Linked DNA regions of Siphonobacter curvatus. The protein of the gene in region 1 interacts with the protein of each later gene in a pairwise test. Links are inferred from orthologs where the notes say so. Each region holds a gene or a part of one and is shown on either strand. Other genes may lie near its edges. The genes, in order: C5O19_RS23760 and def.

Region 1 (8,135 bases):
TCTTCGTAGGCATCTTCGCGGCTTTCGTGCCGGGTGATGTAGTAGGGGATATGACCAGTATCGGTACGTTGTTTGCCTTCGTTCTAGTATCAATTGGCGTGGTTATCATGCGTAAAACGGACCCGAATATCGAACGTCCTTTCAAAACACCTTTCTCGCCAGTCGTTCCGATTCTAGGTGCATTGACCTGTTTGCTGATGATCTACGGTTTAGGTCACGAAAACTGGATGCGTCTGATTGTCTGGATGGGTATCGGTCTGGTAATCTATTTCGGATACAGTGTTCGTCGCAGTAAACTGCAACGCAAATAAGTAGGATTGAAACGGGAAATCGAACCGTTTCATCCGAACAAAAATAAATGGGAGCGACGCAGATCATTCTGCGTCGCTCTTTTGTTATCCGGTTGAAAACCAAGTGTTCAAACCCGTTACACAAATAAATTCTGTTCACTATTCGTTATTCATCCGTACAAACACAATCTTGTACAACAAAACATCCGCCACTGTTTGCTTCGGCATCCTATTTTATGTATCTGACCACTATGAATACTATGTTACGTATGAAATCAATTGGGCTAATTTGGGCTCTCGTCTGGGCCTGGAACTTTGCAGGAGCAGCCGATAAACCTTTGGAGCAACGAGGATATAATATTGGGGAAGCCGTCGGCGACTTTCAGCTACGGAATGTGAATGGAAACACGGTACGTCTTTCAGACTTGAAAGCAAATAAAGGCGTAATCGTAGTTTTTACGACGAATCATTGTCCCTTTGCCAAAGCCTACGAAGACCGAATCATTGCTCTGGATATGAAGTACCGCTCGCAGGGATTTCCTGTCGTTGCCATCAATCCCAATGATCCGGCGGCCTACGAAGAAGATTCTTTTGAGAATATGAAAGCCCGGGCTTCGACCAAAGGGTATACCTTTCCGTATCTGCTCGATGATACCCAGAAAACGGCTAAAGCCTTCGGAGCTACCCGTACGCCACAAGTGTTTGTACTGCAGCGTCAGGGCGACAAATTCACCGTTCAGTACATTGGTACAATCGACGACAGCTCACAAGACCCTGGTAGCGTAACCCGACGGTACGTAGAAGATGCGGTGAATAATTTATTACAGGGAAAGCCCGTGATGTTAAACGTAACCAGACCCGTAGGCTGTGCCATTCAGTGGAAGGAAGCATAGGTAAACAAACCAACAAAAAGGCTCGCGACAAGCATCGCGAGCCTTTTTGTTGGAGCAAGAAATCAGAAAGCTTACAGGCGAATACCAAAGTTTACGGCACTTACCTGAGGCCCTTTGCCCGCTTCAAATACCTTATTCAAATCATATTCGGCGAATACCGTGCCTACACAACGGAAGCCTACGCTCATCCCTACGCCGTAACGGAAGTTATTCACAAAGTAGCGACCATGATCGCGGTCTTTGCTGCCCGACTGGGTTTTGGTTTTGGTATAGCTATCGAGTCGCATACCGGCATAGCCGCCTAAGCTAATGTGGCTCACGGCTCCTTTGCGGAATACGACCGTAGGCATAACGGGAATATTCAGATACGCGACGGTAAGTTTACTTTTAGCCAGGGGTACGTCAGAGTCCGTGAAAGCAACTTGTCCACCCGTAGTACTAATCACCCGGTTTCCTTCGAGCATAAAGTTATTCCAGCTTACTTCCAGACCCGTCTTCAACGCTAGGGCGGTCTTGGGTCCACTCACAATCCGGAAGCGGTGCATAGCACCCAGCGAAACAAAGCGGCTACCTAAGGGACGAAGCTCGTAACCATTGGTCGTTTGAGCATTTTTTCCGGCAAAGGTGTTGAGGCCTAGTGAAATTTCTAAGTCGCTTTTGTGAGCAGGTATCCAAGGTTTAGTCGTCGTGACGGGTAAAGTATCCGTACTGATTTGAGCAAAGGCGGATAAAGCAGCAGTAGATAAAGCGACAGTAGCGAAGGCAATCAATGAACGTTTCATGGCTATACAAGAATTAAGAGGTTCGTCAGTTGTTGGAAAGGAATCCGTATTTTCGAATTCAAAAAACAGATGAACGCCGCGAGCAGAAGGTGACGAAAACCCGTATGAAAGGAATTTTTTATGGAGGAAGGGTGAAAACAGCGGATGAATTCTAAAACGTAGCAATGACGAAAGCAGAAATACGACGGGAATTCCGGCAACGCCGACAGAAGCTGAGTGAAGCTGACCTACTTATCCACACTCGAGCGTTATCCAACGAGTTAATTCAATCGGATTTATTGAGAAATAGTAAGATTATACACGCCTTTTTGCCCATTCGTCGACAGAAGGAAGTGGACAACTATGTAGTTATTCACAATTTGCGTGAAAGTTATCCACATATCCACATTGCTGTTTCTCGATCCGACGCTCAGGCCCGTGAGATGGAGCACTATCGATATACGGATCAGACCGAAATCCTTGAAAATGAGTGGGGTATTCCGGAGCCCGTACCACAATTAGGGTTAAAAATTGCTCCTGAAGAACTGGATGCCGTATTAGTACCGCTCTTGGCTTTTGATCGACGAGGGTATCGAGTAGGGTATGGGATGGGCTTTTACGATCGTTTTCTGGCCCAGTGCCGACCAGATGTACTGAAAATAGGCCTTTCTTTCTTTGAACCGGTGGAAAGCATTATTGATGTGGATAACTTTGATATTCCCCTGACGGCTTGCGTTACGCCAAAGGGTATTTGGAGGTTTGAGCGAAGTAGAGAACTTTTATAAGTTGAGGTTCGTCAAAAGAAAAATAAAAAAATAAGGCTTCTGTTTTTTCAGTCTGTAAGAAACCCCTTACTTTGCGGCCAATTCGACAATTCGTCACAGTGAACACTAAGAAAATTAAATAGAACATTCGGAGTGAGCGGGGCCTCGACCCTCGTTTGCCAGAATTGTTTTGTCGGTTTTCTTCCCTTCACGGTGACGAATTTTTTTATGCCCATACCTCAACGCTGGCACGAAAATGGTTGTTGAGAATGAGCGGATTATAGACTCAGAATTCATTTTTCACCCTAATTTCTTTTTTACAAAACAATGAAAGTCGCTGTTGTTGGAGCCACCGGTCTTGTAGGTGGTGAGATGCTGAAAGTACTGGAAGAACGTAACTTCCCCATCACCGAACTCATCCCGGTCGCTTCCGAGCGGTCTGTTGGTAAAAAGGTGACCTTCAAGGGACAAGAATATACCGTAGTAAGTTTTGAGGACGCCATCGCTGCCAAGCCTGCCATTGCTATTTTTTCGGCGGGTGGTAGTACGTCATTGGAACTGGCTCCCAAGTTTGCCGAAGCTGGAATTTTCGTTATTGACAACTCTTCAGCCTGGCGGATGGACCCTACCAAAAAACTGGTAGTACCGGAGATCAACGCTCACACGCTGACGAAAGAAGATAAAATCATTGCCAATCCCAACTGCTCAACGATTCAGATGGTGGTGGTATTGAACCCCCTGCACCAGCAGTACAAAATCAAACGAGTAGTCGTTTCGACCTACCAGTCTGTTACGGGTACGGGTAAAGCTGCGGTAGATCAGTTGTTTGCCGAGCGTAAAGGCGATGACAGCGTGAAAAAAGTATATCCGCACCCCATCGACCTGAACGTACTGCCGCACATCGACGTATTCCTGGATAACGGTTATACGAAAGAAGAGATGAAGATGGTAAATGAAACCAAGAAAATCATGGGAGACGACTCCATCGCAGTAACGGCTACGACGGTACGTATTCCTACGATTGGCGGTCACTCGGAAGCCGTAAACATCGAGTTCGAAAACGATTTCGATCTGGAAGAAGTACGGGCTATCCTGGAAAAAGCTCCGGGCGTAGTCGTACAGGACGATCCGAAAAACCAGATTTACCCTATGCCGCTCACCGCTCACGGAAAAGACGATACCTTCGTGGGTCGTATCCGTCGGGATGAGTCGCAACCCAACACGCTCAACTTGTGGATTGTCGCTGACAACCTGCGGAAAGGTGCGGCTACGAACGCTGTTCAGATCGCTGAGTATCTGAATACGAACGAATTAGTATAACGTTTAAATTCGGATTATCAAACCCTGAAGGAATTCAGTGTAGATAGCCCCGGGTGAAACCGAGGCAACCGTACCAAAGAAAGCGAGCCGATTAGTACCGGTTCGCTTTCTTTTTTTGCTTGTAGCCTAAACGGTAATGATAGGAAAGATGGGTATTGGGTTTGGAATTAAAATACCCGAGGGTTACAGAAACGTTATGCTGATAATACTGATACGCAGCAACCAACTGACTAATGGTAAACCACCGGGAGGTGCCATAAGGAGCAGAGGAGGTTCCGATGCTGTACTTCATACTAAACGAACGATCTTTCGCTGGATCGGAGTTAAACACCATTTCTGTAGTAGCCGCAATAGTAAAAAGAGCAGGTTGGCGGGCAACAATCCAACGATCATACCCTGTACTATGGCCTGAATATTCTCTGCCTAAGCCGTTGTTAACGGTCTTTCTCGGGATGCGTTGACGGATTCTCGTTAATTCTCCGTACTCACGACTATACGCCATTTCAACGCCTAAAAACCGCCAATTTGTATTTCGCCCTAAAATGGCATTTAACTGAGCACTGCCGCGAAAGCCAAATCCATAAAATCCATAGTTACCCCGATAAATACTCGGTAACGGCTTATTAATGATATTACCTAAGGAATCTTTGGGGTATTCACTGAAAGAGCTATTGCCGATATAATATTGTCCCAAATATCCGAAAGCTCCATAGGAAATGGTCGCTGCATTCCAGCTATGGGCCCTACTAACCTGCAAAAGTCCTAGCCAATGACGATCTTGTGACTGGCCATTCTTAAATCCTTCGTGATATCCCTTTCCCCAAAGTGTTACGCCGCCCAAATAGGTTGCGGTATTCACACCGCTGTCCCGTGAGGCCAGCGGCTTAGGTTGATAAATTAGATCATGAGCATGTAGTCCGGCTCCCAAACGGTGATTGTAGATCGCCTGGCAGCTAAACAGGCAGGCAATAAAACAACAAAAAAAAACGATTCGGTAGAGATAAGACATGATGGATGTAGGCTAGGTTATAAAAGGAGTCGAAACTACGCGAAAGACCCTAAAAATTTCAAAATCGTTGGAATGGAAAGCATTTTTTAGACGTTACTGTCTGGATGGCCCCAACCTTCGGTTTCTGGTCATTTTTTAGTAGTTTCACTGATTCGAAACGGACCCACGTCCCTTCGGTTCATTCGCTTAACAAAGCCGCTCCGAACGCCATGAATTTTGAATTAACCTCTGAATACCAGCCCACGGGCGACCAACCCAAAGCCATTCAACAACTCATTGAAGGCATCCATCGGGATGAACCGGCCCAGGTACTCCTCGGGGTTACGGGATCGGGAAAGACCTTTACGGTAGCCAATGTGATCAAGGAGATTAATCGTCCTACCTTAATTCTTAGTCACAATAAAACGCTGGCGGCTCAGCTGTATGGGGAGTTCAAGCAATTCTTCCCAAATAACGCTGTCGAGTACTTCATTAGTTATTACGACTACTACCAGCCCGAAGCCTACATTGCTACGACCAATACATACATCGAAAAAGATCTGGCAATCAACCAGGAGATCGATAAGCTACGGCTTTCGGCAACCTCGGCTCTGATGTCCGGACGACGGGATGTGATTGTAGTGGCTTCGGTATCCTGTATCTATGGTATGGGAAACCCCGATGAGTTTCGTAGAAGCATCATGCGGGTGGGCGTCGGTGAAATCTATTCCCGAAATCAGTTTCTGTACCGACTGGTAGAAATTCTGTATTCACGAACGGAGGCTGAATTTACCCGGGGAACCTTCCGCGTAAAAGGAGATACGGTAGATGTACACCTTCCGTACGCGGAATTTGGATACCGCTTTGTGTTCTTTGGGGATGAAATTGAAGCCATTCACCGGATTAATCCGCAAACCGGAAAGAAAATCGGGGAAGAGAACCGGGTTTCTATTTTTCCTGCCAACCTGTTCGTAACCGGAAAAGACACGCTGGCCCGGGCCATGCACGAAATCCAGGACGATATGGTCGAGCAAATTAAATTCTTCGAGAAAGAATTTCGCTTGCAGGAAGCCGACCGAATCAAGCAACGTACGGAGTTTGACATGGAAATGATGCGGGAGCTGGGGTACTGTTCGGGAATTGAGAACTACTCGCGGTATTTCGACCGCCGCCTGCCCGGCCAGCGACCCTTCTGCTTGCTGGACTTCTTCCCGGAAGATTATTTGATGGTAATTGATGAAAGTCACGTAACCGTACCGCAGATTCGGGCGATGTGGGGCGGTGACCGCTCCCGCAAAGAAGCCCTGGTGGATTACGGATTCCGGTTGCCGAGTGCGCTGGATAACCGACCGCTGACTTTTCAGGAGTTTGAAGGTATGGCTCCGCAAACGATTTATGTATCTGCAACGCCCGCTGATTATGAGTTGCGGCGGAGTGAAGGGGTCGTCGTCGAGCAGATCATTCGGCCGACGGGATTATTGGATCCTGAAATTGAAGTACGGCCCAGTATCAATCAGATTGACGACTTGCTGGATGAAATCCACGACCGTATTCGCCGGGAAGAACGCGTACTGGTTACGACGCTTACGAAGCGGATGGCTGAAGAACTTTCCAAATATCTGGATCGGGTTGGCGTAAGGTGCCGGTATATTCACTCGGAAGTTAAAACCCTTGAGCGGGTGGAAATTCTTCGTGAGCTACGACTGGGAATCTTCGACGTACTGGTGGGAGTAAACTTACTTCGGGAAGGGCTGGATTTACCGGAAGTATCGCTGGTAGCCATTATGGATGCGGACAAGGAAGGATTCTTACGGGACATTCGTTCGCTGATCCAAACCATTGGCCGGGCCGCCCGGAATGACCGCGGTAAGGTGCTCATGTACGCTGATCGCATTACGGGTTCCATGGAAAAAGCCATCAATGAAACGTCGCGACGACGGGCCCTGCAAATGGAGTACAATGCCGACCACGGGATTACGCCGCGTACCGTTCGTAAGTCGAAAGAAGCCATCATGGAGCAAACCAGCGTGGCGGATGTGATGGGTAAACCAACGAAGAAATACTACGTGGAACCCCAGGAACTTTCGCTGGCCGCTGACCCGGTCATGGCGTACATGGACAAAGATGCCATCAACGAACGCATCAAGCAAGTACAAAAGGAAATGGAGCAGGCCGCCAAGGAGCTGGACTTCCTCAACGCTGCCAAACTTCGGGATGAAATGATGAGTTTGAAGAAGATGTTGTAAGTTTATACAATGCATAAAAGAGAAACGGCTCGGAAGTCTTAAGATTTCCGAGCCGTTATTGTACATGAGTCCCTAATTCTTCGAATACCGACTGCGGGCCTTTACAATTTCTGCCTTATACATATTGGCCCATTCGGCCAGATCAATCATGCGTTGGAGTAAGCTTTCGCCCAAAGCCGTAAGCTGATATTCCACCCGGGGCGGAACTTCGGCGTAGATATGACGCTGAACCAGTCCATCTTCCTCCAGACTTCGCAGCGTAACCGTCAACATTCGCTGCGAAATATCACCAATCTGAGCTTTCAATTCATTAAAACGGAGCTTACCTGAATTGCCTAAGTGTATGATGGTTAGGTAAGACCACTTGTCGCCAATGCGATCCAGAATACCGCGAACGGGGCATACTCCTAAATCGTCGGTCTTGCTGAAAATTTTTTCTATCTTTTCCTGAACAGGAGTTGCCTGACTATCAACAATAGTTACTGTCATGTGCCTTAGTTATTGAAAAATGCCTTCTTGTTACGTAAAAACCCTTGATTTACTTTTGAGTTATTAAAAGTAACTAAGGAAACAAAAATAACTAATTGCTATGAAAATTGCACTGATTGGAGCAAGCGGTTTTGTCGGAACAGCCGTATTGTCGGAAGCTTTGAACCGGGGACACCAAGTAACGGCGATTGCTCGTAACCTCGAAAAAATTACGAATACTTCAGATGATCTCATCCTCAAGACGGGGGATGTAATGGATTCAGCGGAAGTACAGCAACTTGTGGCTGGAACCGACGCCGTAGTAAGTGCCTTTAATGCGGGTTGGACAAACCCTAATCTGTACGATGACTTTCTGAAAGGATCACAGGCCATTCTCGACGGTAC
Region 2 (7,908 bases), on another replicon or contig:
TCGAATCGGGGCTTTTTTCGTGGATGTGCGTATCATTCCGTATTTTTGCCTGATTTTCAGGATACCTGTTTTAACTTATTCATCAGAAACAGCACACCGAATAAACTGTAAACATCAATACATGAGTCTTTTAGCAATCGGTACGGTGGCTTTCGATGCCATTGAATCCCCTTTCGGCAAAACGGATAAAATCATTGGCGGAGCCTGTACGTTCATTTCCCTGGCGGCATCTTACTTTACCAAACCCATCAATATTGTAGCCGTAGTCGGCGATGATTTTCCCCAGGAATACATTCAACTGCTGCAAAATCAGGGTGTTGATACGGAAGGTTTGCAAGTGAAGGCAGGAGAAAAATCCTTCTTCTGGTCGGGCAAGTATCATAACGATATGAACACCCGCGATACGCTGGTGACCGAGCTAAACGTACTAGCTGACTTTGATCCCATTATTCCCGAATCGTACCAGAATTGCGAATACCTGATGCTGGGCAACCTGACCCCTCAGGTACAAATGACGGTATTGGATCGTCTGAAAAAGCGTCCGAAACTCGTGGTACTCGATACCATGAATTTCTGGATGAACGTGGCGATGGATGATCTTAAAAAGGTTATCCAACGTATCGACGTGCTGAGTATCAATGATGAAGAAGCTCGTCAGCTTTCCGGTGAATACAGCTTACGCAAAGCTGCGAAAATTATTATGGCGATGGGACCCAGTACGCTGATCATCAAAAAAGGCGAACACGGAGCCCTGTTGTTCCAAGGCGAAGAAATTTTCTTTGCTCCGGCCCTGCCGCTGGAAGAAGTCTTCGATCCAACCGGAGCGGGCGATACCTTCGCGGGTGGTTTCATCGGCTACCTCGCCGCTACTAATGACACCAGCTTTGAAAACATGAAGCGGGCGATCATTTACGGGTCAGCCCTGGCTTCCTTCTGCGTAGAGAAATTTGGTACTGAACGGCTGCTCGGCCTTTCCAAAGAAGAGGTAGATGCTCGCGTACAGGAGTTCGTAAAACTGTCAGGATTTACGGTATAATGCAATGATCGAATGCGTGAATGATAGAATGCGTGAGTGATTTTCTATAATCCTTATTCACTCAATCTATCATTCATTCATTCAAATGAATATCAAGCCCTTCGCCCCGAGTTCCGAATGGGCAGGCCATATTCGGCCAGAATTTTTCCCTCCTGATAGGCTACTTTTCCATTTAGAATGACGGCTTTGATTCCTGCCGAATCGGTATTGGGATTTTCAACGGTAGCCAGGCCCTGTACGGTTTTCGGATTAAAAATCGTCAGATCGGCGATGGCCCCTTCTTTGATTTCACCCCGATTCTGTACGGCCCGACGAATCAAATCCGCGGGCATACTCGTCAGCTTTGGTAACATCTTTTCCAGCGGCATACCAATCGCCTGAGCGTGTTGTAGAGCCGTGGCAAAACAGCCGGCTCCACGCGGGTGCGAGTTAGCGGCTTCCAATGAAGCAATTCCTCCGTCTGATCCAATCATACAGAAATCCGTTTGCAAGGCCAGATCTATCGTCGTATCAAAGGGCATAGCTCCTTCGGGTACAGCTACCAGATAGCCGGGGTGTTGACGGTAGTACTGAAAGGATTTCTTACTGATTCGTTCCTGAGTACCCACCAGTCGCAGATCGTCATACGCTAAGTTGTACCGCTCTTGCCACCCGTCGTCAAAGCGTTTGGAATGCAGGTACGTAGCCCAGTAACTATAGGGATATACGCAGGTGGTAATGTCCAATCCCAACTGCCGGGCCTCGTGAATCAAATCCAGAGCTTCAGCCATGTGAAAAGTCCCGCCCGTGGAGTGCAGGTGATCGATATGCATCCGGACGCCCGTCTCCCGGGCCAGGCGAATGGCTTCTTTTACACCATCCAGTTCATGTTCTTTATCCGAATACCGTAGGTGCAAAAACATCGGGCGTTCGTACCGCCTAGCGAGTTGGGCATACGCCTTCACTTCCTCGTAAGGTGTGGGTTGATATTCCAAACTATGCGATACGCTTAAGGCTCCTTCCGCCAGCATTTTTTCTACGTGCTTGAGTCGGTGCGGCAAATCTGCGGCGAGTCGAATTCCCATCACGTAAATGCCTACGCCGTAATTGGTATAATGCGGTTTTGGATCAAAAAAGCGGTGGTATTCTTCCGGATTTTCCCGTCCACCGTGTAGCTGCAGGGTTGTGGTTACGCCATCGGTTAATTTGAAGCGTTCGAAGACGTGGTAATCATTCGTTAGGTTTTTCGGTCCATCGGCTAAAATATCAACAAAACCCGGACTGACTACGTGTTGGCTGGCGTCAATCACCTGCGTGCCCTGCAGCTCCAGCGGACTTAGGTGTAATAACCCGTCTTCAGTAATGCCTACGTTTAGCGGCTGCAGTTTGCCTTCCGTAAAAACAGAACCCTTCTGAATGACCAGGGAGAAAACCCGCTCCTGAACTGGCGAAGCTTTTACCCAGGTTTTAGTGAAACCCCAGCCGCCCAACAAAGCAACGGAGCTTAGCGAAAGATGGCTTAAGGCCTTCCGACGATTCATAAATTATACAATGGAGAATAAAAATTCAAAAGTAAAAGACGGCTTTGGAATGACTTCTGCCCTTCAATCGTCCGTCCCCCAATCACTGACCTTTCCCTAGTACCTATCACTTTTAGCTAACGCTAGTACTGCGTTAATTCTTTTAATTTTAAAGACTGGGCTACCTCTTTGACAAAATCCGTGTTTTCCTGATTCGTCGCGGAAACCTGCACCAGGAAGCGTTCGCCCACACTAACGGTTACTTTAGCCTGTTTACCCTTCTTGTAGAATTCTTCGTAGCCCCTTACGGATTCGATACCCGTCGCCCAGCTTTTGGTGATCTGATTTTCGTTTTCGATCTCCATTCCTGAAGACATCGCTACAGTAGCCATGCTTAGCAAAGCCGCCGAAGCGTTGTAGTCGGCCAGCTCAATCTTCACTTCTGAATCCTCGCCCTTTTTGTATTTTAGTTCGTAAGAGGAATACGAAAAGCCTTCGTTGTTGGTTGTTTGGCCCGAGGGTTCGCCATCTGTTTCGTATCCTGCTACTGCCGTAGGCATAAACTGGGCTAAAGTTCGAAACGGCAGGGCTAGGGTGTCTCCTTTGGCCCGACGTTCTTCTACCTTTTTGTTAATCGCCTCCGTTCCTTCGCTTACGTTCCGGGCGGCCTGGGTCATCTGCTGGTAACCGTCTGCGGTTTCTTTGGCGGCACTCACCCATCCGCACGATGTAACGATTCCACTCAACAGGAGAAAAAGTATAGCATTGGTTTTCATGATTTGCTTGAATACAATTGGTTGAACGATTAAATACGATGGAAAATTAGCTCGTCCATGACCTGTTGTACCAGCGGTGTTGGGATGAATTGCCAATACAGCGTGATGAACTGTTCATACACGCAGCCAGACGAAAAGGCAGTAAGTATCAGCTAAGTCGAAGGATGGATACGGACGGGAAACACTAGCAGAAAAAAGTCAACGGACGGGATAATGACGCTGGCGTTCGGAAAAGCCGCCAGCTTTCACGAATTTTGTCTTTTCATTCTCAACAAACCGCGAACGTAAGCGGATTACTTTTCAGAGATTATGATTTTACCCATCGTCGCCTACGGTGATCCGGTGTTACGGAAGGAAGCCGTCGACATTCAAAAAGATACAGATCTCGACCTGCAAGCATTGGTCGATAATATGTTTGAAACGATGTACAAAGCCTCGGGTGTCGGACTGGCCGCCCCGCAGGTAGGCATGAGCCTGCGTTTGTTCGTCGTAGACGGTACGCCGATCATCGACGGAGAAGAGGAAGACAGTGAAGATTTTGATCCGAGTCTGGTAGGTTTTAAAAAGGCGTTCATCAATCCCGAAATTCTGGAAGAAGATGGCGAAGAGTGGGCCTACGAAGAAGGCTGTTTATCCATTCCGGGTATTCGTTCGGACGTGAGTCGCCCGGAGCGGGTCAAGATTAAATACTACGATCTGGACTGGAACGAGCACATTGACGAGTACGATGGGATTGCCGCCCGGATCATCCAGCACGAGTACGATCACATTGAAGGCATCCTGTTCACCGATCACCTGCCTCCGCTGAAGCGTACCCTGCTTAAGAAGAAACTTTCCAACATCACGAAAGGAGAAGTGCGGGTGGATTACAAAATGAAATTCCCCAAGTAGTCCACGGATTCATTCCCCTGAGTATTGACATTCTGTAGGCATCCCGGAAGTTTAAACTTTCGGGATGTTTTGTTTTTAAACCTTTTCGTATTTACTCTTCGGTAAGGGAAAACCTCTAACCTTGAATATAAATTCAGGCTTGTAGGCACAGGGTTTTACTCGATTGCATCCAGAACGAAACGTATCACCTTATTTCTCTTTTCGCATGGCAAGCCTGCAAAACATGGTCGAAGAAATCTTAGGCATTCAGGAAAAAATTTTAACACCGGAGGGTAAAAAGCCAGAGGTAGCCGAAGCTCTGGATGCCCGTTTTAATGAATTACAGGCCCAACTCGATCCACTCGTTGAGCCAGGTCCTCCCTTTCAGACGATTACAGTCAATGGAATCGACTACGAACTCAAAAAATTGGATCATTACGTAAACATTGAGCCAGTAACTGGCGTCTCCTAACTTATTTATTTACTATGCCCCGTTACGAATTCACGGCCTGCACGCCGGTTGATACCCAAGGCTCAGGTACGCACTTGATTTTTACCTATAAAAGTCTGTCTGGTGATCCCGGTCATGAACGAAATATTCAGATTATCGATCCGGACCGTTCTACTACGGACGAAGTTCATTCGCAACAACTCTTCACGGAGGTGATTAATTTTATGAAAAATTATTGGGAGAAGAGTATTCAGATTCCCGAGAGTAACTATGAAATTCATTTGAGCGAAAGTCCGCTTCTGGAAGGAAAACAAGGCCCTACAACCTGGCAGGGATTCGTGCTGGATCTAGAGTAGTTGATAGTATTGCATGGGGGGTACCCATAGTTACTGTTATTGAACCCCTTCGGGGTTGGTAGGCTACCAACCCCGAAGGGGTTCAATATGATTAATCCCGTATGCAATGCGGCGTAAAAAATGCGGGATAAACTTTGAATACAGCAACTACCGACTAAAATGGATTCAGGAAGAATCCTACGCCTATCCAGTTGTTGATAGTTTGCTCAAACGTGCTGTAAGGCAGAGGACCGTGAAAAGCTTGTACAGCCAGACTTAGTGGATTTCGTTCGATCACTCCTAATTCAATTCCCACTGCCGCGGTTACCCCCGGATGAAAGTTCGTTTGTTCGATCATCCGAACATCCACCCCTGCCCACCAGCGAAGTTTCTCCCGATTCGGTTGCTTCCAGACCGTACCGATTTGCGTATACAACCGCTTCCGCTCCGAAGCGGGTCGCAGCCCGATGCCAAGGCCTCCGTACAAGCGTACACTCGTCCACTGATACGCGTACAAAGCATCCACCTGTTCGTAATTGACGGCGTTAGGCAAAAAGTAATTGATCTGATTTCGCACTAGATAATCGTCCCCCAAATGCGACGAGAGGTGATAGACTCGCAATCGCCAGCTGGCATTTCCCCGCTTCAAATTATAAAGCAACCCTACGCGAAAATCGACATTGAACAGATAGCGACGGAATTTATCTTCCTGACTATCGTGAAACATCTCAAACTGGGTATTGGCTACGACGTCCAGAGCCAGTTCGGAAGCCCGACGTTCGTCCCGACTCCAGCGAAAAAAGCCTTTCTGAAAACCAATGGAAAAAGGAGCGAAAAGCCCATCCTTGCTTACCCCTTCTTCCATACGCCGCAACAGGGAGGCACTGGTTTTAGCTTCCAGCGGATCGAGCACGATCGGTTCAAATAAATGGCCCTTGGGCAGAAATTCCGTTTTAGTTTGAGCCTGAACTCCGGAAATTAGCAGGAAGCCTAGCCCCAGAAGGGTAAAGATCGAACGCATGGCGGTATGAAAAAACCGGAGCGTTCAGTGAGAAGCTCCGGTTTTTGAATGAATGATCAGGATAAAGCCGTGAAGTGCTTGAAAAACAAAGGAATGGTTTCGATTCCCTTATAGAAGTTGAACAAACCGTAGTGCTCGTTGGGCGAGTGAATGGAATCCGAATCCAGACCAAAGCCCATTAATACTGTTTTTAGACCGAGTTCTTTTTCAAACAAAGCCACGATGGGAATACTACCACCGCCGCGAGTCGGTACGGGTTTCTTGCCAAAACTTTCCGTGAGAGCGGCCTCGGCTGCTTTATAGGCCGCCGATTCCAGGGGCGTCAGGTACGGTTGACCACCGTGGTGGGGCGTTACCGTCACTTTCACTGACTTGGGAGCAATGCTCTGGAAATGAGCAGCGAACAAATCCGTAATCTTATTCCAGTCCTGATTAGGCACCAAACGCATGGAAATTTTAGCGTAAGCTTTAGACGGCAGTACCGTTTTTGCTCCCTCGCCAATATAACCACCCCAAATGCCGTTGCAATCGAGCGTTGGACGAATACTGGCCCGCTCCCGGGTTGTAAATCCAGCTTCTCCCTGCACGTCGTCGATTGCCAGATCAGCCTTGTATTCTTCAAGATTGAACGGAGCCGATTCCAGCATTTCACGCTCTTCCGCCGATAATTCTACGACATCATCATAAAAATTCGGAATCGTGATATGACCGTTTTCATCGTGCAGACTGGCAATCATTTTAGCCAGCGTATTGATCGGGTTGGCTACGGCTCCTCCGTATACGCCCGAGTGAAGGTCACGGTTTGGCCCGGTTACCTCTACTTCCACGTAGCTTAGTCCACGTAAGCCCGTATCAATGGACGGCGTATCGTTGGCAATCATCGCCGTATCCGAAATCAGAATCACATCAGCCTTTAGTTTTTCACGGTTCTGGCTAACGAAGGAGCCTAAGTTATTGGAACCTACCTCTTCTTCGCCTTCAATCATGAATTTCACGTTACAGGGCAGCGAATCCGTAGCCATCATGGCTTCAAATGCTTTCACGTGCATGAAAAACTGGCCTTTATCATCGGCTGAACCCCGGGCATAGATTTTCTCGTCTTTGATGACAGGTTCAAACGGTGGTGACGTCCAAAGTTCCAGCGGATCGGCCGGCTGAACGTCGTAGTGACCATAAATAAGTACCGTTGGTTTGCTCGGATCAATGATCTTTTCTCCGTATACAATCGGATGACCAGCGGTTTCGTGCAGCTCGGCTACATCCGCTCCGGCTTTGGCTAAACTTTCCCGAACGTACTCGGCAGCCTGCCGTACATCACCTTTGAATTTTGAATCTGCACTAACGGAAGGAATCCGTAACAATTCCAGCAGTTCTTCGAGAAAGCGGCCCTTATTAGCCTCTAAGTAATCTTGCATAGTGTAGCATGTTGAATGAAAGGACTTGTTCTCTTTCCGCCAGCCCGGTTTGAACACCAACCCGGTCGGATCCGTCCTGACTGATTTTGCAAAAGTAAACAAAGCTCGTACGTGGCAGCGAACCAAAGGCAAAAAGAAAAACCCGGAACCTGAGGCTCCGGGTTAAGAAAAAGGTACGAGTAAAACCGAAGTATTAACGACTCCGACGACGACCGATGGGGATACGAGCTTCCTCGCCCCGCAGTAATCGACCAATATTTTTATGGTGCGTATACACAATTAATCCAAACAGAATAAATCCAAAGATCACCAGGAGATTATGTTCCGGACCAAACAGGTTAAACACCATCATGAGGGGGAACGCCAGCGTAGCAACAATGGAACTCAGCGAAATGTACCGCGACGAAAGCATCACCAGTATGAAAACCAGAATACAAACGCCAGCCGCTTCCGGGTGAATGCTAAGTACCATACCCAGCAAGGTAGCAACCCCTTTCCCGCCTTT

What was found.
Region 2: the proteins of C5O19_RS23760 (region 1) and def interact in binary tests that used the Escherichia coli proteins (3 or more experiments, as listed by UniProt). The link is inferred for Siphonobacter curvatus from one-to-one orthologs.

What each region holds. Positions count from the first base shown.
Region 1 is NZ_PTRA01000008.1:25,132-33,266, reverse strand. What follows is about bases 2,060-5,031. They hold C5O19_RS23760 (aspartate-semialdehyde dehydrogenase), read left to right. Parts: upstream 2,060-3,035; coding sequence 3,036-4,028; downstream 4,029-5,031. Other genes in these bases: C5O19_RS23755 (hypothetical protein), read right to left, coding at 4,120-5,031; C5O19_RS23765 (5-formyltetrahydrofolate cyclo-ligase), read left to right, coding at 2,130-2,729. In the rest of the region: C5O19_RS23780 (amino acid permease), read left to right, coding at 1-311; C5O19_RS23775 (thioredoxin family protein), read left to right, coding at 560-1,183; C5O19_RS23770 (outer membrane beta-barrel protein), read right to left, coding at 1,255-1,965; more of C5O19_RS23755, read right to left, coding at 5,032-5,037; excinuclease ABC subunit UvrB, read left to right, coding at 5,247-7,262; C5O19_RS23745 (winged helix-turn-helix transcriptional regulator), read right to left, coding at 7,335-7,751; C5O19_RS23740 (NAD(P)-dependent oxidoreductase), read left to right, coding at 7,852-8,135.
Region 2 is NZ_PTRA01000001.1:3,176,096-3,184,003, forward strand. What follows is about bases 2,667-5,411. They hold def (peptide deformylase), read left to right. Parts: upstream 2,667-3,620; coding sequence 3,621-4,202; downstream 4,203-5,411. Other genes in these bases: C5O19_RS13220 (hypothetical protein), read right to left, coding at 2,679-3,311; C5O19_RS13230 (hypothetical protein), read left to right, coding at 4,408-4,653; C5O19_RS13235 (hypothetical protein), read left to right, coding at 4,668-4,988; C5O19_RS13240 (DUF1207 domain-containing protein), read right to left, coding at 5,143-5,411. Outside these bases: C5O19_RS13210 (PfkB family carbohydrate kinase), read left to right, coding at 122-1,036; C5O19_RS13215 (amidohydrolase family protein), read right to left, coding at 1,129-2,556; more of C5O19_RS13240, read right to left, coding at 5,412-5,988; C5O19_RS13245 (dipeptidase), read right to left, coding at 6,045-7,403; glycerol-3-phosphate 1-O-acyltransferase PlsY, read right to left, coding at 7,597-7,908. UniProt on the Escherichia coli protein: Removes the formyl group from the N-terminal Met of newly synthesized proteins. Requires at least a dipeptide for an efficient rate of reaction. N-terminal L-methionine is a prerequisite for activity but the enzyme has broad specificity at other positions.